2 regions of the Clostridium thermarum genome follow, and region 1 is predicted to be linked to the other one. Evidence: a T-box and tRNA genes for the amino acid it is inferred to sense, from the RefSeq annotation. Region 1 holds a T-box; the other holds one or more tRNA genes.
What was found. A T-box is a leader RNA that pairs with one kind of tRNA and senses whether it is charged. The one in region 1 lies ahead of leuS (leucine--tRNA ligase), so its partner is inferred to be a tRNA-Leu.

Region 1 (12,083 bases):
TTTCCTTTAGTCTTTTTTTACTATTGCTTGTAGGGATGTATTTTTCACTTAATTATCTCAAAAGTACCTGTACCAAGATCCTAGCAGACAGTACAAAGCTCGAAGAACTCATTCTTGATGAGAAATGGGAAGATGCTGATAAACTCTCTAACGATCTTTATTATTATTGGGAAAACAAATCAATGGTACTTTCCATCTTTGTAAATCATATGGAGATAGATGCATTAAATAATGAAATATTAAAGCTAACCCAATATGTGAGAACAAAAAGTAAAGACGAATCATTAGCCAGTACACATGTTGTAAAGTTTTATACCAATAGTATAATAAACTTGCAAAAAATAACTATACAAAACATTTTGTAATAGTATTATATGATTAAAGTAAAAAAGGGTGGCAATCCACCCTTTTAATATTATAAATATTTTTTGCTTTTTCTAACTCTTCCCTGCAGCACCGTTCCACACTATAACTTGCTTTATGGTAAAGCTCCGTTAGTTCAGCATAATTTTTTTCTGAAACACTTTCAATCTTGCAGGATATATCACTCGCAGTGTTATGCCTTTCCTCCATACACTCTAATAGCGCTGATTGAATTCTAGGGGTTGCTCTGTTTATTTCATCTGCCAATAGAATGTTTGCAAAAACCGGCCCTCTTCTAAAGGTAAATTCACCAGGCTTTTGATTATAAAAGTTTATCCCGGCTAAATCTGAAGGCAGCAAATCCGTTGTAAACTGCACTCTTTTGAAATCTCCGCCAGTTGATTTTGCAAAGCCTTGGCCAGCATAGTTTTACCTGCACCTGGTACATCCTCCATAAAGACATGACCACCACAAATTATGCTGGTCAGAATTACATCTATTATCTTTTCTTTGCCGACAATTACTTTATTGATATTTTCCTTAATCTTCAAACTTAGTTCCTTGATATCTTCAGCTTTCACTCTAATCTCCCCGCAAGTTATAGAATTTAATTCCATTAATACGAATTTTACAATATTAATTATTACACAGGTTCACATTGAAATAACTACCAATTGTCTATAAAATATAAATGATAGTTTAAAATGTGGTTTATAGCAGAGAAAAATCCTAACTTTAAAAAGAGTTAATATGTATATCTTGGTAAAAAAGAAAGCTGAAGAGTAAAAAAGTTATAAAAAATCCATAATAGATATAGAAAAATAAAGCTGATTGCTTTATAATGAAATTGTACATATAAGTCCCAGTGGGTCATTGTATGTCCCAAACCATGTATTTTATATGAAAGGTGGAATATAAATGGCATTAGTTACAACTAAAGAAATGTTCAAAAAGGCCTATGAAGGCGGCTATGCTATCGGTGCATTCAACATCAATGACATGGAAATTATCCAGGGAGTTGTAAATGGAGCAAAAGCAAAGAATTCAGCAGTAATTCTTCAGTGCTCAACAGGAGCATTAAAATATGCAGGTGCAAGATACTTAAAGGCTATGGTTGATGCTGCTGTGGCTGAAACCGGATTAGATATAGCATTACATCTTGATCACGGTCCAGATTTAGATGCTGTTAAACAGGCAATAGATGCTGGATTTACATCCGTTATGTTTGATGGCTCTCACTTTGAATACGAAGAGAATGTAAGAAGAACAAAGGAAGTAGTTGAATACGCTCATGCTAGAGGCGTTGTTGTTGAAGCTGAGCTGGGAGTACTTGCCGGTGTTGAAGATGATGTTCAAAGCGATCATCATGTATACACTGACCCAGATCAAGCTGTAGACTTTGTAAACAGAACTGGCGTTGATTCCTTAGCTATAGCTATTGGAACAAGCCACGGTGCATTTAAGTTTACAGGCGAAGCTAAATTAAGATTTGATATCCTTGAAGAAATTCAAAAGAAGTTACCTGGATTCCCAATTGTTCTTCACGGAGCTTCAGCTGTTGATCCAGAAGCTGTTGCTACATGCAACAAATACGGCGGAAACATTGCCGGTGCTAAAGGAATTCCTGTTGAAATGTTAAGAAAGGCAGCATCAATGGCTGTATGTAAGATTAATATGGATACAGACCTAAGACTTGCTATGACTGCAGGAATAAGAAAAGTATTTGGAGAAAATCCAAAGGAATTTGACCCAAGAAAGTACCTTGGAGAAGCTAGAACTGCTATCCAGAAGACTGTTGAAGATAAAATAGAAAATGTACTTGGTTCCGTAAACTCAATGAGCAAGTAATTTTAATGTAAAAAACCACGGTTATCCGTGGTTTTTTTACTTTATCTCTTTTACACACCAGCGATTATCTTCCTTTATTATCAATAGAATTTCCTCTGTAGGTTCAGCGGGCCCTGAAGAGGTTTCCCAACAGTACTTAATTTTAACCTCATAGATATCATTTGTAAGTTGCTTTCTGCTTAAAACCTCATACTTACTGAGCCAAGGACTGGATCCACCTATAATCCAAAAGCTTTCATCAGCCTTGCCCCACTTTTTAATCATCTCTTCTTTTAGTTTTTCACAGGCAACTGCATATTTAAAGACACCATTTCTCATCTTATCGGCTTTTGTCCAAAGTTCTATGACCTGGTCTAAGCTTGTAGCGCCAAACTCATCCAAAGCCTGCTGAAAAAAGGATACCTGTGCCTTTGATTGCTGGTGAGACACCGGCTCTCTACCGATGCTCTTTTCAACTATTTTGCTTTGAGGTTCAATTCTTGCACTTACATTTTTTACTTGTGGCATTGAAAGAAGCATTGCTCCAATAAATATCAGTAAAATTAAATCCCTTATTCTGTTCAAAAACCTCACATCCTTTGATAAACTAATTTATATTTAGCTTATCTCATTGTGAGGTTTATTATTTAAAAAAATTAAATATTCGCTATAAATACTATTACTTTTCTATATAATTCATAACATGTTTAATAACCATGTTGATACTGCCATCACCGTTTCTTATAATTTCAAATTTTCTGCTGTCATGATAGGTATCTGCATCTATGTATAAATCTATTTCCTTATCAATTTTCAGCCTGATTCTTTTTAATTTCTTTTCTACCCATTGTTTATCTACAGGTAGTTTTTCTTCTATACCTTGAGATTGAACAAAGGCCACAAAAGCTTGCTTTTCATATTCATCTTCAAAAATGTTACTTGATAGTTCTCTAATATCTATATGGTCTTCTTCCTTTAAGCTTTTCTTAATAGCAGACCTTATATTTTCTGCCTTAACAGCGTCATTAACAGCATTTGCACGGGTCCAGTTTTCTGCAGCATTTAGAAAGCTTTTAGTAAGATCTCTCTTACTGTTTATAAGAGTACATCCTAAAAAGCTGCTCAAGAAATACTTTGCTCCATACTCATCTCCCTCACCCTTTTTGCCTTGTTTATCAATAACCATCAAATGATAGTTTGCTTCCTCTGTCATTGGTATGATAAAAGCACATTTCTGAATCTTTTGTGCACTTACCGGAAGACCAGTGGCTTGTGGTATGATCTTTATACTCATTCTATTATCTACGAAATCTATTTTATGAGTGTAATTCTTCACATAATCCATTTTAAAAAGGCCAAGCATCGGTCCAAATTCAGTAGAAAAAGCTACTGCCATCAAATCACAGGATGGAATACTACTATTTGTTTTCATAATTCCAAAAAGTGTTCTTGCAATTTCCTGTGACGCCTCTATAATTGTACAATGCCCATTAAGGTATTCTTGAGTAACTTCCTTAATAATCCCTCTACCAGAATTAAAAAGAGCATATTTAAGCTCTTCGTCTTTCAATGCTCTTTCCACATGTCTTAAAACAAATTTATGTACTTCTTCATTTAATTCAAGAGGATACTCATTTAAAATGGGTTCGTCGGAATTCACATCAAGTATATGTACAATAGCTTCATTTATGTTCACTTCATTAATGTATTCCAAAGTATGTCACCTCTATAAAAGCCTTGATTAAATTATAGGAATTTCTTTACCGCCTTTGGATTGTACCTATAGCACAAATCTATAAATTTCTCATTAGGCACAAAGTGTATCTGCATCCTATTGGTTCCCCCTGTTACCATGGCAGCATATACTCTTTCCTTAGAGGTTGAAGGATAAAGCTTTAAAACTTTTTCAGGCTTATTTGAGAAATCTTTTACCGGGTCGCTATCCAGCGGAGCCAATAACTCAATTTCTTTGGCACTGAAACTGACTAGTCTCTTTCTGGATTTCATTTCATATATTACATCTATATCTATATCCCCATTAGTAAAATCATATTCATATTCTCTATATAACTTTTTCTTCAGAAAGAATAAGCCTACTGCGGTTCCGATAGCTATAACAGCCAAGGGAAGATTCATTCCACCGCCTACGAATAAGAAACCCAATACTCCAAATACATAAGTTGCCCCGTTAGCAAAGGAATAAGCCGCTGTTTTTTGCGTAGTTACTAATTGTTCATAAAAACTGTCCATAATCACACCAAACCTTCCAATTTCATAAATATTAACTATTGCTATTGAACTTTTTATTATTTATTATTATAACAGAGATTATATTTCATAGTCAAAGGATATATGCTCAAAGAAAATTATTTGTATACTTTTACAATTGAGGTGTTAAGATGCATGAACTAGAAACAAGAATATTAGATATAGACGTAGAAATAATCAGAAAAAAAATGCTAGAACTTGGAGCAGTAAAAGTAAAGGCAGAAAATCAAACAAACAATATTTTTGATTTTCCCAATCGTCAGCTTCTTAATAATAAGGGGTATGCCCGAATAAGAATAGCAGAAGATTTGTTAAACAACAAAAATGTATACTATATGACTACCAAAAAAATGATCAGTCAAGATAAGTTCAAGGTTATGGAAGAAAATGAAGTGATAGTTGATTGCCCTGATACGGCTGAAAATATATTTAAAACCTTAGGCTTAGAACTTGTTCAATCTATAAAAAAGTATAGGGAAAGTTATAAATATAAGAATTCACTCATAGAAATAGATATCAATGATAGAAATTTTTGTCCCTTCCCATACCTTGAGATTGAAACATATAGTGAGGATGAATTGCAAGAGATTGTGAACCTTCTTGGATATACCATGGATGATACCACATCAAAAACCATATATGAAATATTGGGCGATAGAGGTTTAACTCCAGGACTATAGCCTATTATCGAAAGTTAACTTGATCTTGCGACAATTTCCCCTATTTTTCGCCATAATGCTGATTAATAAAAAAAGTTTTTAAAAAGTTATTGACTCTTTTTATAGACGTGATATAATACATATTGTCGGTGATGCCCAGTCGCCAAACGGCAAGGCACCTGCCTCTGGAGCAGGCATCTGTTGGTTCGAATCCAGCCTGGGCAGCCATAAAAGGACTTGAGTAATCAAGTCCTTTTGTTTTGCTAAAAAAGTTCTTAAACCCGGATTAAGCGTAGGGCACTGAGGACAGGGAATAAAAATAGTCTTCCTTTGTGATAGAGTAGCATACATCATCCTGTATGCTTCCGTCATATATTTGACTAGCTTTTCTTAATATACCCTCATATTTAAAATTACACTTTTCAATTACTTTTTTTGATCTAAAATTAAAAGGAAAATGATAGCAGGATATAAGCTCAAGGTTTTCTTCTTCAAATAAATATTTAATTACCCTATTAACTGCTTCAGGCATTAAGCCTCTGCCCCAATAGTGCTCAGACAGTACATAGCCAATCATTTTTGCCTTTACTTCTCCCCTCTTTCTATCAACATGGGTACCGATTGACCCAATAACCTTTCCATTTTCTCTATACACTATAGCCCTAACCTCATCCTTTTCTATAAAGGATTGTAATATTCTTAAAGTTACCTCCTTATTCCCATGGGGTTCCCAGCCTGCGTAAGGACCTACATTTGGATTCTTAGCGTATTCATAAAAATCCTCTAAATCTTCAATTTTCCATGGTCTTAATATCATTCTCTCTGTTTCTAATATTTTCATGAGCCTCTCCCCCAAATCCAATTAAATATCTAAATTATAACACTTATTCAATATAATGTACAGAATCATAGATATTATTCCATTTCCTTACTTTCCTCTAATTACCTCCTATAATTTAGTTCCTCAATTATTTTCTGCAATTAATTACCCCTTGACGGTTTTTCTGCTTTAACATATAATATAAACAAAATTATACATATTAATTGCCATGATAAGGAGTAGTAGTGTATAGTCTACTTTAGAGAGCTGCTGGCTGGTGTAAAGCAGTGTAGTATATATATGAACTCGCCTTTGAGCATGATTGGTGATACAGTCTTGTAGACAAAATAGCCAGTCACGGGTTTGTCCGATATCGTAATAAAGTGAGGCTTACAGCCTAATTAGAGTGGTACCGCGGAAGTGTCTTTCGTCTCTTTGGAGATAAAGGGCGCTTTTTTTAATTGAAATTTTAAGGAGGATAAAAAATGGCTCGATACAGTACAGATGTAGACAAGAAGTGGCAGAGCAGATGGGAAAATACTGCCATATATAAGTTTAATCCCAACAACCCAGGTAAGAAACTATATGTTTTAGAAATGTTCTCTTACCCATCCGGTAGCAATCTTCACGCAGGGCATTGGTTCAATTACGGACCGGTTGACTCCTGGGCAAGAATGAAGAGAATGCAAGGTTATAATGTGTTTCAGCCAATGGGCTTTGATGCTTTTGGACTTCCGGCAGAAAACTATGCCATAAAGACAGGAATCCATCCAAAGGACTCAACCCTCAAAAATATTGAAACAATGGAAAAGCAGCTTAGGGCTATGGGGGCCATGTTCAACTGGGAGAATGAAGTGGTTACCTGTCTTCCGGAATATTATAAATGGACTCAGTGGGTTTTCTTAAAGCTCTATGAAAAAGGATTAGCTTACAGAAAGAAGGCTCCTGTAAATTGGTGTCCTAGCTGTAATACAGTACTTGCCAATGAACAAGTGGTAGAGGGTTCCTGTGAAAGATGCGGCACTGAGGTTACAAAGAAGGACCTTACACAGTGGTTCTTAAAGATTACAGACTACGCAGACGAATTGCTTGAAAAGCTTGATGATCTTGACTGGCCGGAAAAAACTAAAGCAATGCAAAAGCACTGGATAGGTAAATCCATAGGTTCCGAAGTAACCTTTAAGGTTGCTGACAGCGATCTTTCCTTCAATGTATTTACAACTAGGGTGGATACCTTATTCGGTGTCAGCTATGTGGTTTTAGCTCCTGAAAATCCATTAGTAGATCAAGTGACCACAGAAGAATATAGGGCAGAAGTCGAAGCCTATAAGGATGCTGCAAAGAAGCAGTCAGATATCGAAAGACAGTCTATTACAAGAGAAAAGACTGGCGTATTTACAGGTTCCTATGCCATTAACCCTATAAATGGCAAAAAAGTTCCAATATGGACAGCTGATTACGTATTGGCTACCTATGGAACCGGAGCAGTTATGGCTGTACCTGCCCATGACGAAAGAGACTACGCCTTTGCTCAAAAGTACAGCCTGCCTATAGAAAAAGTTATTGACGGTGGTACCGATGAACTCTTTACTGAAGACGGAGTACTGGTTAACAGCGGAGAATTCAGTGGTCTTTCTTCTGAAGAAGCAAGGGAAGCAATTATCACCAAGCTTCAAAGTTCAGGCCTAGGCAGCAAAAAAGTTAATTATAGGTTAAGAGATTGGCTGGTATCAAGACAGAGATACTGGGGCGCACCTATTCCTATAGTACATTGTGAAAAATGTGGAGAAGTGGCTGTTCCGGAAGAAAATCTACCTGTAGAATTGCCCTACAATGTAGAATTTGCCCCAGATGGAAAGTCACCGCTGGCTAAGAGTCATGAATTTATGCATACTACTTGTCCAAAATGCGGCTGTGAAGCCTTGAGAGATCCTGATACCCTTGATACCTTCGTTTGTTCTTCCTGGTACTATCTGAGATATCCAGACAACAAGAACAGTGAAAAAGCTTTTGATACTGATATTATCAATAAAATGCTTCCGGTAGATAAATATGTAGGCGGTCCGGAGCATGCTTGTATGCATTTGCTTTATGCAAGATTTATTACAAAAGCTCTCAGGGATATGGGATATCTCAATTTTGATGAGCCCTTCCTATCCTTGACTCATCAAGGCTTAATCTTAGGTCCTGATGGACAAAAGATGAGTAAATCAAAGGGCAATACCATATCTCCGGATGATTATATCAGTCAATACGGCTCTGATGTATTCAGACTATATCTAATGTTTGGTTTTGCTTATGATGAAGGCGGTGCCTGGAGCGATGATGGAATTAAATCCATAGCCAGATTTATAGACAGGGCTGAAAGATTACTTGACTCTGCTATAGAAGCCATTATAACCGGCAGTGGTAAATCCACTATAGATAAAGCAGAGAAGGAATTAAACTTCTGGAGACATACTGCTATAAAGGGAGTTAGTGAAGACTCCGAGAAGCTTCAGTTTAATACGGCTATAGCAAGAATTATGGAATTTACTAATGCACTTTCCAAATATATGGCTGAAACTGATAAGAATACTGCCTTCTTGAAGGAAACCGTAGAAGATTACATTAAACTTTTGGCACCTTTCGCTCCTCACTTTTCTGAAGAGATGTGGAATTCTTTAAATCCAGGCAATGATGAAAAAACATACTCCATATTCAATCAAAGCTGGCCAGTACTGGATCCTTCTGCCTTAATTAAGGATGAGGTTGAAATAGCTGTACAGATAAACGGAAAAATTAAAGCTAAGTTAATGATTCCAACTGATCTTACAGATGATCAGATAAAGGAAGCTGCACTGACAGAAGAGAGTATAAAAGCTGCTCTTGAAGGTAAAACTATTGCTAAGGTTATCGTTATAAAGGGGCGCCTTGTAAATATTGTTGCAAAGTAAAATAAAAGCACCTAAAAGGTGCTTTTATTTTTAAATGTTTTTATAAACCTATTGCATAATACCTCAAAGAGGTATATAACTATATTATAGTACTTTTTAAGTAATAATTATTTTCAATGAGGTGATTTTATGAAACTTATAGATATTACAGAAGAAGCTTACAAAGAATTTAAAAACTTCTTAGATGAAAACGAAATAAAGGAATACAATATCAGAATTAATTTTGCTGGCAATAGCTGCAGTGGACCAGCTTTTAATATCTCTGTTGATACTCCAAAAGAAGGAGATGTTGTGGAAAAGGTAAAGGACATTACTTTTATGACTGAAAAAGACATCACTGATGAATTTGGCGGTTTTGTGTTATTATCTACAGAAGAGAATAATGGAAGAGGTATGTCCCTAAGACCATTAATAGAACCAGAAGGCGGCGGATGCAGCTCTTGTCCTGGTTGCCATTAATATAGGATGTCTGAGCTTGAATGGATATTTTTCAAAAATAGAGCTGCCGCACATATAACATTGTGCGGCAGCTTTTTTTAATTGTCTTTATATTTTTCAATAGTCTTCTGCGTTGCCTGCAGGAGATTATTTAACTCTGATACTTCCCCTTCTTCTATAAGCTTGTTTAGGGTATTTTGATACCTCGATGATTCTGCAAACTTTCCCATTGAAGAAAGTGTAAGTACATTATTCATTATGTCAGAGATTAAGTCGGATTTTACTTCAAAAAGCTTTTGAGCATCTTTAATTTCGTCCTTAATCTCCAGCATCTGCTCATCCAATAAGAAGGCAGAATCTGCTGCTATTTTTAGTTTTAATCTTATCTCCTCAGGAATATTATGCTTATATTTATAGTTCAAGGAATGTTCTATGGTTGCCCAAAAATTCATTGCCAAAGTTCTTATTTGAAATTCAGCCAATATATCCTGAGGCCCGTCGGCCATATTTACCTGATATTTTATAACCATATGATAGCTTCTGTAACCGCTGGCTTTAACGTTAGTCACATAATCCTTCTCATAAAGTACCTGCATGTCTTTTCTCTTTCTTATCAACTCAACCATCTTCCGAATATCATCGGTGAACTGGCACATTATCCTTATACCGGCAATATCCTCTATTTCATACTGAATTCTATCTAACGGAATATTAAACTTATTTGCCTTTTCCAGAATAGATGCTATCTCTTTAACCCTTCCTGTTACAAACTCTATTGGTGAGTATTCATTTCTTCTTCTATATTCTTTTCTTATACTCCTGAACTTAACCTTTAATTCTTCCACGGCCTGCTCGTAGGGAGTTAAAAATGTTTTCCATTCTTTTATTGCCATATAAACCACCCTTTGAAATTTACTGCCACAATATATTATATCAGAAAATAAAATAAATGGTATGAGAATATTTTAATTTGATTTTAAGCCCTACTGCAATTATAATAAATATATCTACGAAGAATATATTATTTTTAAGGGTGTTCCAGATAATTTATTTTATAGTAAATTGACATAAACTAAGGGGTGAAAAAAGTGGGTAAAGAAGATAATAATAAGCTTTTTTCAGGAATGGAGCACTTAGGCTTTCATGATGTAGCTAATATCCAACTCTATTCCAAGGAAGTTAAAAATAATAAGGAAACTGATGGCAAGGATGCAAAAGAAAAAACAGAGAAGAGCTTATTATATGATAAGGAAGTTACCTGTCCGGTATGCAATACAAAATTTAAAGCCAGAGCGGTTAAGGTTTCTGCTCCTAGAATGGTGACAAAAGACTCTGACTTTTTTATAAGATATGCAAATATAAATCCTTATTATTATGATGTTTGGCTGTGTAACAGTTGTGGTTACGCTGCCATGAAAAGAGATTTTGAACACATTAAAGAATATAACTTCCAACGCATAAGAGAAAACATAACAAGCCGGTGGAGAGGAAAGAACTATCCTGAGTTCTATGATGTGGATATTTCCATAGAAAGATACAAGCTTTCATTACTAAACTACATTGCAATCAATGCTAAGGATAGCAGTAAAGCTATGAACTGCCTTAAGATAGCTTGGATGTATAGATTGAAGGAAGATTCTGAGAATGAAAAAGCCTTCCTCACCCAGGCTCTTGAGGGATTAGAAAGCGCATATTTCGGAGAGGACTTCCCAATATACGGTATGGATAAGTTCTCAACTATGTACTTGATTGGCGAACTTAGCAGAAGAATTGGTAACTACGATAAGGCCATGCTTTGGTTTAGTAAAGTTATAACTACACCGGCGGTGAATCAAAAACTCAAGGAATTAGCTAGAGATCAGAAGGATTTAATCAAAGAAGCCAAGGTAGTTTCAGAACAACATGTACATGATGTAAATAATATTAACAGCACTGTAGAAAATAAAAAAGGCTTTTTCAAATACTTATTTAAACTAAAATAAAAAGACCGGATCAGTCCGGTCTTTTTATTATATAAATAAGTTTACATTAGAGTCCTCAGCTTCCCCAAGATAGTAACCTACTCCCCCAATCTTAACTCCATCGATGAGTTCCTCCACTTTAAATCCAAGTAAATCCATAGACATCTGACAAGCTACCAATTCTATACCATTGTCAATAGCCGCTTGTATAAGCTCCTCAAGAGAATTCACATTTTTTCTCTTCATTATTCCTCTTATCATCTTAGGTCCAATGCCAGCCATATTCATCTGGGATAACTTCAATTTCCTGCTTCCCCTAGGCATCATCTTACCAAACATTTTTTCCATAAAACCTTTATCTGCTTTTATAGGATTATGCTTTCTGAGAATGTTTATCCCCCAGAAGGTAAAGAACATGGTCACCTTTTTCCCCATAGAAGCTGCTCCGTTTGCAATGATAAAGGAAGCAATTGCCTTGTCTAAATCACCGCTGAAAACCACTATGGTCTTGTTATCTTTTGCCACAGTATCTGTACTGCCCATAGGCGCTTTTGCATTCTGCTTTCCCATACCTTTTCTAATGATGGCCCTAATGTTTCCCCCTTCTCTATGCAGGTCTAACAGATCATTGTGAGTATTTCTGCACCATGATTTAATGTCTTCATAAAATCCCGGGTCTGAAGCTGTAATACTAATAACTTCTCCCTCCGCAAGTGCATCGATATTGGTCTTAACTGACATAAGCGGTCCAGGACAACATAAGCCTGTAGCGTCAACTTCTTTTTTTATTTCAATATCTTTGCCATTTATC
Region 2 (12,083 bases), 1.9 Mb from region 1:
ATGCCAGCATTACGATATTCAAGGCTTCGGCCTTTGAAAAATGTTGACTGAAATCAGATAGAATATGGAAGCCCTGGGCAAGAAAAACATACCCGATTAAATCCGGCAACACATCTATGCCCTGCAGCCTGAAATCAATCATAATAAATAGGAATCCCCAATAAAATTTGTTGAAACCTTTTTCAATTAACATCGAATACCCCCTATTACTTTATATTTTATCCCTCCCAAAGTATATGTCAGTAATCATTAGTTTGTCTCCTTCCTATCTTTGTTTACAACCATACAGGCCCAAAGAAAATGTTAATGTTTTAACAAATAAATGACTATATAAATTCAGCTGGGCTGAATTTATACTAGAATGACAATTATTGATTCTTTAAGTAGTAATATTTCTGTGGAGTATATATTACGATTTAAGTTAATAATAAGAATAAAAGTTTTACTTTGAAGTGCCGTTGGAATTGTCTTAAGATAATATATTATTTACTTGAAATTATACCATTTAGTGGAAAGGTTTTCAATAGTTATCTGTATTATTCATAAACTAAGGGAAAAAATATCCCCACCCGTATTCTTTGTGTTCTCAGTGGATTCCGTGTTTAATTTTTTGCTTCGCAATTTTAGTATATTAGCTCTATCCCTTTTACAGCCTAAGTCTGACCTCTACCTTATAGTCTACCATTCAAACTTACAGTTCTTAATTTCACTTTCCCATATCTCATTGAGCTTTTGAACATATTCTTCAGGCATTGCTTCTTCTGCTGCGGATATATTCTCTTTCAGCTGCTGAAGATTCTTTGCACCGGGTATTACTGTAGCTATTTCCTCGTAAGAAAGAATAAATCTAAGGGCTGCTTGAGTCATGGAGGTTTTGTCGTTAGTAATAAAGTCTATTTTCTTCAGCCATTCTGATCTTTGTTTTATTGTTTCAGCACTCCAGCGGCTGCGGATGCCATGAAACCTGCTTTCTGAATTGTATTTTCCAGATAGCCAGCCCGAATCCAACGGAACCTTAATGATCAGGCCAATGTGTTTCTCCTTAGCCTTCGTAAAGACTGCTGCGGTTTCTTGATAGAATATATTAAACATCACTTCCATAATCCCTGAGTTACTGTTATCTATTACCTCCAGCATCTCCCGACTTGAGTCTACAGAAGCACCATAGGCCAAGATTTTTCCTTCAGCCTTCAGCTGTTCAAGGACTTCATATTGGGGTGCACTGCCGTTAAGCAATTCAAAGGGTGGATTATGCAGGAGTATTGAATCCAGATAGTCGGTCTGTAGACGTTGCAAGCTGCCTTCCACCGCTTCACGTATTCTATCCGCCGAGAAATCACTGCTGCCATCAGCATGATGGCCGTACTTAGTATTGATTACAACTTCATCTCGTCTCCCCTTCAAAGCTCTACCCAGCAGTTCCTCACTTTTTCCTAAACCATAGCCGGGAGCCGTATCAAAAAAATTTACTCCACAATCCAAGGCGGCATGAACTAGTTTAATTGCTTCCTCATCGCTCATTGTTCCCCAATCTTTGGCATTGCCAAGCTGCCAGGCCCCAAAGCCAATTTCTGAAACAAATTTACCTGTAGCACCATAAGGTCTTTTTTTCATCTCTATACATCTCCATTCATAATAATAATAATATTCAACTTAGAAACCTTTATGCTCATATCTATTCTTAGGTTCGGTAATAAGTTAATTTTATCAGAAAGGTTAGTACAATAATAGTAATTTCACACTCTCCGGTAAATTTAATACGTGATTTAATAAAAATCAGCAGTTCATGAGGTTCCTTCTGCATGAAACTGTCTTAATGCATTGTTGACTTTTACCTGCTTGTATCTTATACTAAACACATAACTGATACAATGGCTGAGAAAAGAGATCCGTATTAGATCGGAAGTACTTGTACTTAGATTTAATACGTTTTTTTTAACTCTGATTATAAAACCTTTACATAAATTATGCAATGGGGAGGGAAACTTTATGGCAAAGTATGTAATGGCCTTTGACCAAGGCACCACAAGCTCTAGAAGTATTTTATTCAATGAAAAAGGACAAATTGTCAATGTGGCACAAAAGGAATTTACTCAAATTTATCCCAAGGCAGGCTGGGTTGAGCACAATCCCATGGAAATATGGTCAACTCAGTTCAGTGTTGCTGCAGAAGTTATGGCAAGATTGAATGTTTCTGCAGAGGAGATTGCCGCCATCGGTATTACAAATCAAAGAGAAACTACTATAGTTTGGGATAAGAGAACAGGTTTGCCCGTGTACAATGCCATCGTATGGCAATGTAGAAGAACCGCAGAATACTGTGATGAGCTTAGGGCCAAGGGCATGGACACTATAATAAGGAAAAAAACCGGTCTGGTATTGGATGCTTATTTCTCCGGCACTAAGATAAAGTGGATTCTTGATAATGTTACCGGTGCCAGAGAAGAAGCTGAAAAGGGGAATTTATTATTTGGAAACGTAGATACATGGTTAATTTGGAACTTGACCAAGGGCAAGGTTCATGTTACCGATTATACAAATGCTTCGAGAACAATGCTTTTTAACATATATGATTTAAAATGGGATGATGAATTGTTGGAGCTCCTAACAATTCCCAAATCCATGCTGCCTGAAGTAAAGCCCTCCAGCTTCCTATATGGATATACAGACCCTGTTTTGTTTGGTTCCCCAATTGTCATTGCAGGCGATGCAGGAGACCAGCATGCCGCATTATTTGGACAAACTTGCTTCACAGAAGGTATGGCCAAGAACACATATGGTACAGGCTGCTTCATGCTGATGAACACAGGAGAAAAACCGGTTAAATCCAGTAACGGCTTACTCACTACCATAGCCTGGGGAGTTGGAGGTAAGGTTCAATATGCCTTAGAGGGAAGTATTTTCGTTGCCGGAGCAGCTATTCAATGGTTACGGGACGAACTTAGAATGATTAAGACTGCCGCTGAATCAGAAGAATATGCAACAGCCGTTGAAGATACAAACGGAGTCTACCTGGTTCCGGCCTTCGTTGGTCTAGGTGCTCCCTATTGGGATCCATATGCCCGCGGAACAATTGTAGGCTTAACAAGAGGAGCCAGAAAGGAGCACATAATAAGAGCAACTTTGGAATCCATAGCCTATCAGACTAATGATGTTATAAAGGTAATGGAAAAGGATTCAGGTATAAAACTAAAGTCACTAAAAGTTGATGGCGGTGCCTGTGCTAATAATTTCTTAATGCAGTTCCAGTCAGATATACTTGGCGTACAGGTAGACAGGCCACTAGTCATTGAGACAACCGCTTTGGGAGCAGCTTATTTAGCCGGTCTTGCCGTTGGTTACTGGAAGAGTAATGATGAAATTGCTGAAAACTGGTCCATCTCCAAATCCTTTATCCCAGCTGCTAATGAAGAAAAGAGAGAAAGACTCCTAAAGGGATGGCACGATGCCGTTGGCAGGTCTGCAGGATGGGCTAAAGAATAGGAAATAATATGCTAACCTCTAGGAAAAACTAAAAATAAAGTGACTAATTTTCCCTAGAGGTGGTACCATGGATATATTTAATTCCTATAGGCTGTTAAAAGAAAAAGATGGTTATTCCATCATTCTATATATTGATGATAGCCTAACAGAATTTGCAGAGGATATAGTCCAAAGTAATAGAGAAAGTAAGAAGAGCTTTAATACTGACATTAGACAGTACCTAGCTGAAAGATTTCCAAATATAAAGCTACTTTCGGTTAAGATTATGTATCGAGGAGTAATCCTCTCATTTTTTGCTTTTAATTCTCTTGCTCCAGGTGCTTATGCACTTACAGAAAGTGTCCCCGCTTCTGTTGCCAAGAAAATCAAAGATACGGTGCATTTTTTTAAACGTGGGGATAAGCCTATATTAATTTCAAAATTACATAAAGCAAAACTCAATCCAATAAAGAAGGTTTATTATATAGTTAAGCCTGGTGATACCCTGTCCTCTATTGCCAAAAATAATAACACTACAGTTGAAACAATAAAAAATATGAATAACCTTACATCAGATAAGCTTTATGCCAATCAACTGATAATGCTCCCGGGTTCACGCGACTCTGCTGCTATTGAGTCTGGCGCTGTTAATCCCTTTACGGCATTAGTTGAACTGCATAAAAACCTGTCTGCAACTCCGGTAGTTTATAATGTTTCATCTAATAATACCAGCCAGTGGCTCCCGGCCACTAATGAGCAAATAGAGTTCTATATAAACCCAGATAATTTTATAAATGACCCCTATGGCAAATATCAATTTTTAGTTCTAAACTATACTTCCGGTATTACAGCGTCAGATTTAAACAGTATTCTAGCTGGCAAAGGAGTTTTAGAGGGTAAAGGTGCGGTATTTCTACAAGCTGCTGTCACTTATGATGTAAGTCCCATATATTTAGTTTCCCATGCACTATTAGAGACAGGAAATGGCAGTACAGCCTTAGCTAAGGGTATTACGGTAAGTACGGTTGACGGGGTTTCTGTTACTCCAAAGGTGGTATACAATATGTTCGGTATAGGTGCTTATGATATTAATCCCGATAAGTATGGGTCACAGTATGCTTATAAACAAAATTGGTTTTCCGTAGATGCTGCAATAAACGGTGGAGCTAAATGGATCTCAGCCCAATATATAAACAATATACATTACAGGCAAAATACCCTATACAAAATGCGGTGGAATCCTTCTAGTCCAGGTACTCATCAATATTCAACAGATGTAGCTTGGGCATATAATCAAACCTATAATATTAAAAGGTTGGTTGATAAATTATCCAACGCAAACTTAGTGTTTGATATACCAAAGTACTGATGATAAGGCAGTCATTACAGACTGCCTTAATTTTTTTACAGAATATATTTCCAGACCTAATGGTATTTTATTGAAGTTTATATCAGATTATGTTACATTATAACCATATTATTTAAAAGGAGGGTAAAAATGAAATTCAGGAAAATAAGTATTAAGATCTTGGTAATGCTTTTACCAATAATTATACTATCTGTATTTGCAATTTCTCTGGTAGCTTATTCCTCCAGCAAACAGATTGTTAACGAGGAAATAAGCAGTAAAATCACCGCTCTTCTAGGTGACAACATAGCAGCCATTGATATCCCCTCAATACAAGAAAACATTTCAAAAGACTTGAACTCTAATCTGACTAGCCTAATGTATAAAATGCTAATTATAGGATCCTTATGTCTAGTAGTATCAATTATTGCTGTTATTCTTCTGGTAAGATATATAAGAGTTAATATAGATAAGGTAAATTCAATGGTTAAAAAACTTGGAGAAGGAGACTTAACAGATAAAATTTCAATAAATACAAAAGATGAGTTTGGTCAAATGGCTGAAAATCTAAATAGCATGCTAGATAATATAAAGGCAATTATTCATAATATTACTGATTATTCTAATGATTTGAGTGCAGCAAGTGAAGAATTGTCTGCAACTGCAGAAGAAGTTTCTTCACAGTTTGAGACTATAAATAAATCCATACAGGAAATCAATGCAGGTGTTCAGGAAACCACTGCTACAGCTGAAGAAATATCTGCATCCATGCAAGAAATCGATTCCAATGTGAGTCTTCTATCTGATAAGGCTGTTGATGGAAACAGCAATTCAATTAAAATAAAGGAACGAGCTGCAGAAATGCAAAATAGTAGTAAGGAAGCTCTTGAAGAAACCGAACGGGTATATGCAGACAGGCAAAGTAAAATTCTCAAGTCTATAGAAGATGGTAAAGTGGTAGAAGAAATCCGTGTAATAGCAGATACCATTGCCAATGTAGCTGAGCAAACAAACCTATTGGCCTTGAATGCTGCCATAGAGGCTGCCAGGGCCGGTGAGCAGGGGAAAGGTTTTGCTGTAGTTGCTGATGAAGTAAGAAAGCTTGCTGAACAGACCGCAGCTTCCGTAAACAGTATTAAGATGATAATTGATAAGGTTCAAGTTTCCTTCAAGGATCTTTCTCATAATAGTAGACGCCTGCTGGTTTTTATGAATGAAAATGTAAAAACGCAGTTCGGAAACTTCGAGAGTATTGGAAGTCAATATCATGAAGATGCAGACTTTGTAAGCAGTATGTCCGAGGAATTAGCTTCCATGACTAAAGACTTAAAAACTACAATAGGTCAAATATCTTACGGAGTTCAATCCCTAGCTGAACTTTCTCAAAATTCATCAATTAACTCACAGCAAATTAATGAAAGCATAAACGACTCTACTGCAGCCATGGAGCAAATTGCCCATACAGCTCAAAGCCAGGCTGAGTTAGCCCAAAAGCTAAACGAATTAGTTCTAAGATTTAAAATATAATACCTAGTAAGAAAATTAAAATATGCCGGCACAGAGGAGGTACCATGCCGGCATTCCAACTAATGAGTAGACGTAGCTATTGCTTGTTTCGGTGGAGTAAAATCTGAGCCATATTGAATGTGAACCTACCCTTCTATACTGGGACCCACAGAAAATGCTGAAGTAATATATTGGTATCTCCAATCAATGACAATTGGATTATCATTGATTGGATTTATACTATACCATATATTACTACATATTATGCCATTATAGGACAAATTGTTCCACATTTATAAGCCAAAATTTGCCTATGCCCCCCCAATCCTTTAATATTTTATGATCTATAAGTACATAGATTATTTTAAAAAATAGGTATTGACGAATAAATAAATTTCATATAAAATAACTTAGGCATGGAAATCAATTTAACGGGGTGTGGCGCAGATGGGAGCGCGCGTGGTTTGGGACCATGAGGTCGCAGGTTCAATCCCTGTCACCCCGACCATTGGATTCATTGGGATATCGCCAAGCGGTAAGGCACAGGACTTTGACTCCTGTATGCGAAGGTTCGAATCCTTCTATCCCAGCCATTTGGTTCACTAGCTCAGTCGGTAGAGCACATGACTTTTAATCATGGTGTCCGGGGTTCGATTCCCCGGTGAGCCACCAAGTGTGCAGATGTGGCGGAATTGGCAGACGCACTAGACTTAGGATCTAGCGCCTACGGCGTGGGGGTTCGACTCCCTTCATCTGCACCATTTATTTTAAATTTAATATGCGGGAGTGACTCAATGGTAGAGTGTCACCTTGCCAAGGTGAAAGTTGCGGGTTCGAATCCCGTCTTCCGCTCCAATAGAAAGAAAACAGAGACAGGTTCTCTGTTTTTCTTTTTATAAAATGTACAAGTTCCCTAGGTTGTGGATCTTTTAAGTCCTTTAATTCCTCAAGCAGTTACTATTTTTAGTGTAGTTTCACCAAATTTGATGCTATATTAGCATAAAAAAAATATGGCTATCCCTATAGTGGATTACCTATAGCTACAGCAAGCTCGCCAACAACTAATTTAGAAGAATCCCCATAAACTGCAGTTGTTAAGTCTGAAGCTTCTATTTTTAAAACTGCCAGATCGGTTTTGGCATCTTTACGTATTAACTTTGCTGATATCTTTATTATAGAATTGCTTCCTTAAATGAAGCTTAAATATTTGTATTTCAAAAACCTATAAATTTTCATGTCATTTATGTCAAATTACTATGATTGAACATTATTCTTGGAATGTATACGATTTAATAAGAACCATTAATATATATAAAATCCACCGAAACAAAAGTGTATTGGAGGTTTTAACTATGTTTAAATGTATAGATATCAGTGGAATTTGGAATTTCCACCTTGACGGAAATAAAAAAGGCATGCCTCCTGTTTTCAGAGACACAATTACCCTGCCGGGCACCACTTCCTATGCCAAAAAGGGCAATAGAAATGAAAGCAGAGAAGTTGGCTTTCTAACAGATATTTATGATATAACAGAAAATCTATCCCTTGGGAAACATATCATTAACATACTGGTGGATAATACGCATTACCCAACAAAGGGCGGCCATCTAACCTCACCGGATACGCAGACAAATTGGAAGATTATGAGATGGGTGAGGATGTTCTTTTATGGAGCGAATATGAGCCCAACCTCTACACCTTTAAGCTTGGTTTAAAAATCAATGGTTCTCTAGTAGATACGGCTGAAGTTACCACTGGCTTAAGAAAGCTTGGTTCCGATGGGGATAAATTCAACATTAACGGAGCAAAACCTTTATGCGTGGAAAACACGATGGCTTGATCTTCCCAAAGACCGGCTTTGCTCCCACTACTGTAGAAGAGTGGCTTAAAGTGCTTTCAATATCCAAGTCCTATGGCATAAATCATTACCGCTTTCACACCTGCTGTCCACCGGAAACTGCCTTTGTGGCTGCTGATATATTAGGAATCTATATGCAGCCTGAACTTCCTTTCTGGGGAACCATGACTGACGAAAGCTACGAAAATCATAATGCCGTAGAGCAGGAATACTTAATAGCTGAAGGTCTTGCCATGTTGAAGACCTACGGCAACCACCCTTCCTTTGCAATGATGTCTCTTGGCAATGAGCTGTGGGGCAGCAAGGAAAGGATGGCAGAAATTCTGCGCCTCTATAAAAGTATTGATAACAGACATTTATATACCCAGGGCTCTAACAACTTCCAGTTTACCCCGGTTATCTTGGAGGAAGATGACTTTTTCAGCGGTGTAAGATTTTCACGAAACAGGTTAATAAGAGGTTCTTATGCCATGTGTGACGCTCCACTGGGCCATGTGCAGGTGTGCGAACCAAGCACCATGAAGAGTTACGATGAGAACATAGTTCCAACAGAAATAGAAATCGATAAGACTTCGGTAAAAGCAGCCGGAGAAACTATTGAAATACAATTTGGCACAGGAACAAAGAAGGTGGAAGCAATAAGCTCCGATGTCGGACTTATCCCCAAGGTACCGGTGGTTTCCCATGAGATAGGCCAATATCAAACCTATCCCAATTTCGATGAAATATCCAAATATACCGGTCCATTAAAGGCAGGCAGCTTTTATATTCCATACTGAATTACTTTAAATCTGACAAATTCCAACCGGCTGACGTGTTAGATGTTGATACACTAAGGAAAGTGCTTAATACAATTTACCATTGACAATGGACAATTGTCAATTTAACAGATATTACAATACGGGAGTGATAATAATGAATTCAAACAAAAACAAGTACGAGTATCCCTTTCAAAACCCCTCCTTGCCCATGGAAGAAAGAATTAACAACCTCCTAGATCTTTTGACAAGGGAAGAAAAAATTCAGCTTTTGGACAGTGGTAACCACACCATCTCCAGGCTTGGTTTTTCTGTGGCCGGCCAGGTGGAAGGCTATCATGGTGCTGCACTAGGAGGCCCCGGTAAATGGGGGGGCGATGTGCCTATGGCCACCACACAATTTTGCCAAGCTATTGGTCTAGCAGAAACCTGGGATCCCATACTGATTAAAGAAGCGGCTGAAGCAGAAGCTATAGAATTCAGATATGCCTATCACAAGCTTGGCAGAGGCGGTCTTGTAGTAAGGGCCCCCAATGCCGACTTAGGAAGAGACCCTCGATGGGGACGGACAGAGGAATGCTTTGGTGAAGATCCATACTTCAACAGCGTAATGACCGTTGCCTTTGTTAAGGGCTTGCAGGGGGATGATCCGAAATATATCCGGACAGCTTCCCTCTTAAAGCATTTTTTAGCTAACAGTAATGAGGATACCCGTACCTCCTCTTCTTCAGACTTTGATGACCGCTTATTCAGAGAGTACTATTCCTATCCCTTTATGAAGGGTTTTACGGTGGGAGGAGCTGATAACTATATGACGGCCTATAACAAATATAATGGCATCCCCTGTATAATAAATCCCTTTATCCGGGATATAACTATGAAGGAATGGGGTGTGGACGGTATTATCTGCACCGATGGAGGCGCCTTAGGTCTTTTGGTAACAGATCACCACTATTACGATAATAACAGAGATGCTTCCGCCGCCTGTATCAAGGCCGGTATAAGCCAATTTTTAGACCCCCTATACACCGATGGCGTTAATGAGGCCTTGGATGCCGGTTTGATAAGTATGGAGGACATCGATGAAGTTTTGAGGAGAAACTTGAGAATCATGATCCGTCTTGGCCTTCTGGATCCACCTGAAATGGTGCCTTATACAAAAATTGGACAAACGGCTCCCTGGGAAAGTGAGGCGCATAAGGCCCTGGTAAAGAAGGCTACACAAAAGTCCATAGTGTTATTGAAGAACAGTAATGACTTACTTCCTCTTGATAAGTCTTCCTTAAAAAGTGTTGCCGTCATCGGCCACAAGGCTGACATTGTACACGTAGATTGGTACGGCGGAGATCTGCCCTACTCTATCACTCCACTGCAGGGGATAAAAGATAAGCTAGGAAATAATGTTACTGTAAATTATGCCTTTGATAATACCAATAATGCAGCTGTGGAGGCAGCATCAAAATCGGACGTAGCCATAGTTATAATAGGTAATGATCCGGTATCCGGAAACTTAGGCTGGGCAATCACGCAAATGGACAGTGAAGGCAGAGAAGCTGCCGATAGAAAGTCTATAAACTTAGAAAAGGCCGATGAAGACATTCTGCAAGAGGTACTTAAGGCCAATAAAAATACCATCCTTGTGCTGGTTTCCAGTTTCCCATATGCAGTTAATAGGGCTCAGGAAACTATACCTTCCATTTTGCACATGACCCAGAACAGCCAGGAGATGGGCAGTGCTCTGGCAGATGTAATTTTCGGAGACTATAATCCTGCTGGCCGTCTTGTGCAGACCTGGCCAAAGTCCCTGGACCAGGTGCCGGATATTATGGATTATAATATCCGAAACGGCCGAACCTACATGTATTTCAAAGGTGATCCACTTTATCCCTTTGGCTATGGTTTAAGCTATACAAAGTTCAGGTACTCAGATTTAATACCAAGTTCAACTGAAATAGGTCCAAATGACACTCTGACAGTCACTGTAGATGTTGAAAACATAGGGTACCGGGACGGAGAAGAGGTAGTCCAGCTGTATGTTGAATATGTAAACTCCTCTGTGGAACGTCCTATAAAAGAATTAAAAGCCTTTAACAGGGTTATGATCGAAGCCGGTAAAAAGACTTCTGTTGGGCTTTCCTTTGATGCAAGGGATACCGCTTATTGGAATGCTGAGAAGGCTGCTTGGGTAGTGGAAGATGTAGAACTCATAATAAAGGTTGGTGGTTCTTCCTCCGATAAAGATCTATACCAATGCTGCAAAGTAAAAATAAAACATAACAATTAGGAGGCAAATATGACTACTATAGTCACCGGTGGCTTCACAGGGGTATTCTTTGGCTTGTATGCCACAAGTAATGGAACTGATTCTACTTCCAATGCTACTTTTCAAATAATTTAAGATATGTAATAAAAACTATCCACAAAGCATAACCCTTTCAAGTTATACTTTGTGGATAGTCTGTTAATTCTGTATGTTTCTATATCCCATTTGTGTGGAAACCATAAGTACTGCACCCTTATTCTGCACTTTTCAGGGATTCAATCATATCTATCTTGTCAAATCTCTTATACATAGCCAGGTTTACCGCTACGGAGAACAATATGGTCAATAACACTGAGATCAAGAATGAAATTGAACTGATTTCTTCCAAGAACATTATTACATTGGTTTCTGCGGCATACAGGACAAATTTATTCATCAGTATTCCTGCAAGTATTCCCGCTAAACTGCCTATTACAGTAAGTATCATGTTTTCCCTGTATATATAAAGGGCCAGTTCGTGGTCATAGAAGCCCAGGAGTTTTATTGTTGCAAGCTCCCTTCTTCTTTCTGTAATATTGATATTTGTCAGGTTATAAATTACAACAAAGGCCAGGACTCCAGCGGAGATTATAAGTATCAACACTACGGAATTTATGCTGTCTATACTCTTGTTGTAATCAATGTGGATGTTATTCTTAAAGCCCACAGAGGTTACCCCTTCTATAGTTTTCAGTTCTGCAGCGGTTTTATTCTGAGCCTCCTCGGAAGTGTCCTTAAGCAGTCCATAGAAGCTGTTATAGCTTACATCACTGCCCATAAGCTTTTTATAGTAAGCTGGACTCATATAAACATAATGCTGGATATAGTGCTCTGTTATACCTGCTACCC

Region 2: it encodes a tRNA-Leu, which carries the amino acid that the T-box ahead of leuS (leucine--tRNA ligase) is inferred to sense. The anticodon was not compared.

Annotation. Positions count from the first base shown of each region.
Region 1 is NZ_CP040924.1:2,439,735-2,451,817, forward strand. Features, by position in the region: gene FHY60_RS10980 (DUF4363 family protein) at 1-365, shown strand, start outside; gene FHY60_RS18795 (AAA family ATPase) at 379-741, opposite strand; gene FHY60_RS18800 (AAA family ATPase) at 705-944, opposite strand; gene fba (class II fructose-1,6-bisphosphate aldolase) at 1,282-2,211, shown strand; gene FHY60_RS10995 (hypothetical protein) at 2,248-2,775, opposite strand; gene FHY60_RS11000 (nucleoid-associated protein) at 2,870-3,904, opposite strand; gene FHY60_RS11005 (DUF6106 family protein) at 3,937-4,440, opposite strand; gene FHY60_RS11010 (class IV adenylate cyclase) at 4,590-5,138, shown strand; tRNA gene FHY60_RS11015 (tRNA-Gln) at 5,271-5,345, shown strand; gene FHY60_RS11020 (GNAT family N-acetyltransferase) at 5,404-5,958, opposite strand; T-box leader at 6,158-6,375, shown strand; gene leuS (leucine--tRNA ligase) at 6,423-8,873, shown strand; gene FHY60_RS11030 (HesB-like protein) at 9,003-9,332, shown strand; gene yjbM (GTP diphosphokinase) at 9,410-10,204, opposite strand; gene FHY60_RS11040 (DUF2225 domain-containing protein) at 10,400-11,293, shown strand; gene FHY60_RS11045 (DsrE/DsrF/DrsH-like family protein) at 11,321-12,083, opposite strand, start outside.
Region 2 is NZ_CP040924.1:573,948-586,030, reverse strand. Features, by position in the region: gene FHY60_RS02605 (hypothetical protein) at 1-193, opposite strand, end outside; gene FHY60_RS02600 (aldo/keto reductase) at 679-1,614, opposite strand; gene glpK (glycerol kinase GlpK) at 1,990-3,483, shown strand; partial or broken gene FHY60_RS18585 (N-acetylglucosaminidase) at 4,220-4,831, shown strand; gene FHY60_RS02585 (methyl-accepting chemotaxis protein) at 4,961-6,337, shown strand; tRNA gene FHY60_RS02580 (tRNA-Pro) at 6,749-6,824, shown strand; tRNA gene FHY60_RS02575 (tRNA-Gln) at 6,835-6,909, shown strand; tRNA gene FHY60_RS02570 (tRNA-Lys) at 6,913-6,988, shown strand; tRNA gene FHY60_RS02565 (tRNA-Leu) at 6,994-7,077, shown strand; tRNA gene FHY60_RS02560 (tRNA-Gly) at 7,097-7,171, shown strand; gene FHY60_RS18580 (trypsin-like peptidase domain-containing protein) at 7,337-7,483, opposite strand; gene FHY60_RS02550 (hypothetical protein) at 7,669-8,031, shown strand; gene FHY60_RS18215 (hypothetical protein) at 7,965-8,156, shown strand; gene FHY60_RS02540 (glycoside hydrolase family 2 TIM barrel-domain containing protein) at 8,132-8,953, shown strand; gene FHY60_RS02535 (glycoside hydrolase family 3 C-terminal domain-containing protein) at 9,090-11,216, shown strand; gene FHY60_RS17725 (beta-xylosidase family glycoside hydrolase) at 11,226-11,330, shown strand; gene FHY60_RS02530 (ABC transporter permease) at 11,449-12,083, opposite strand, start outside.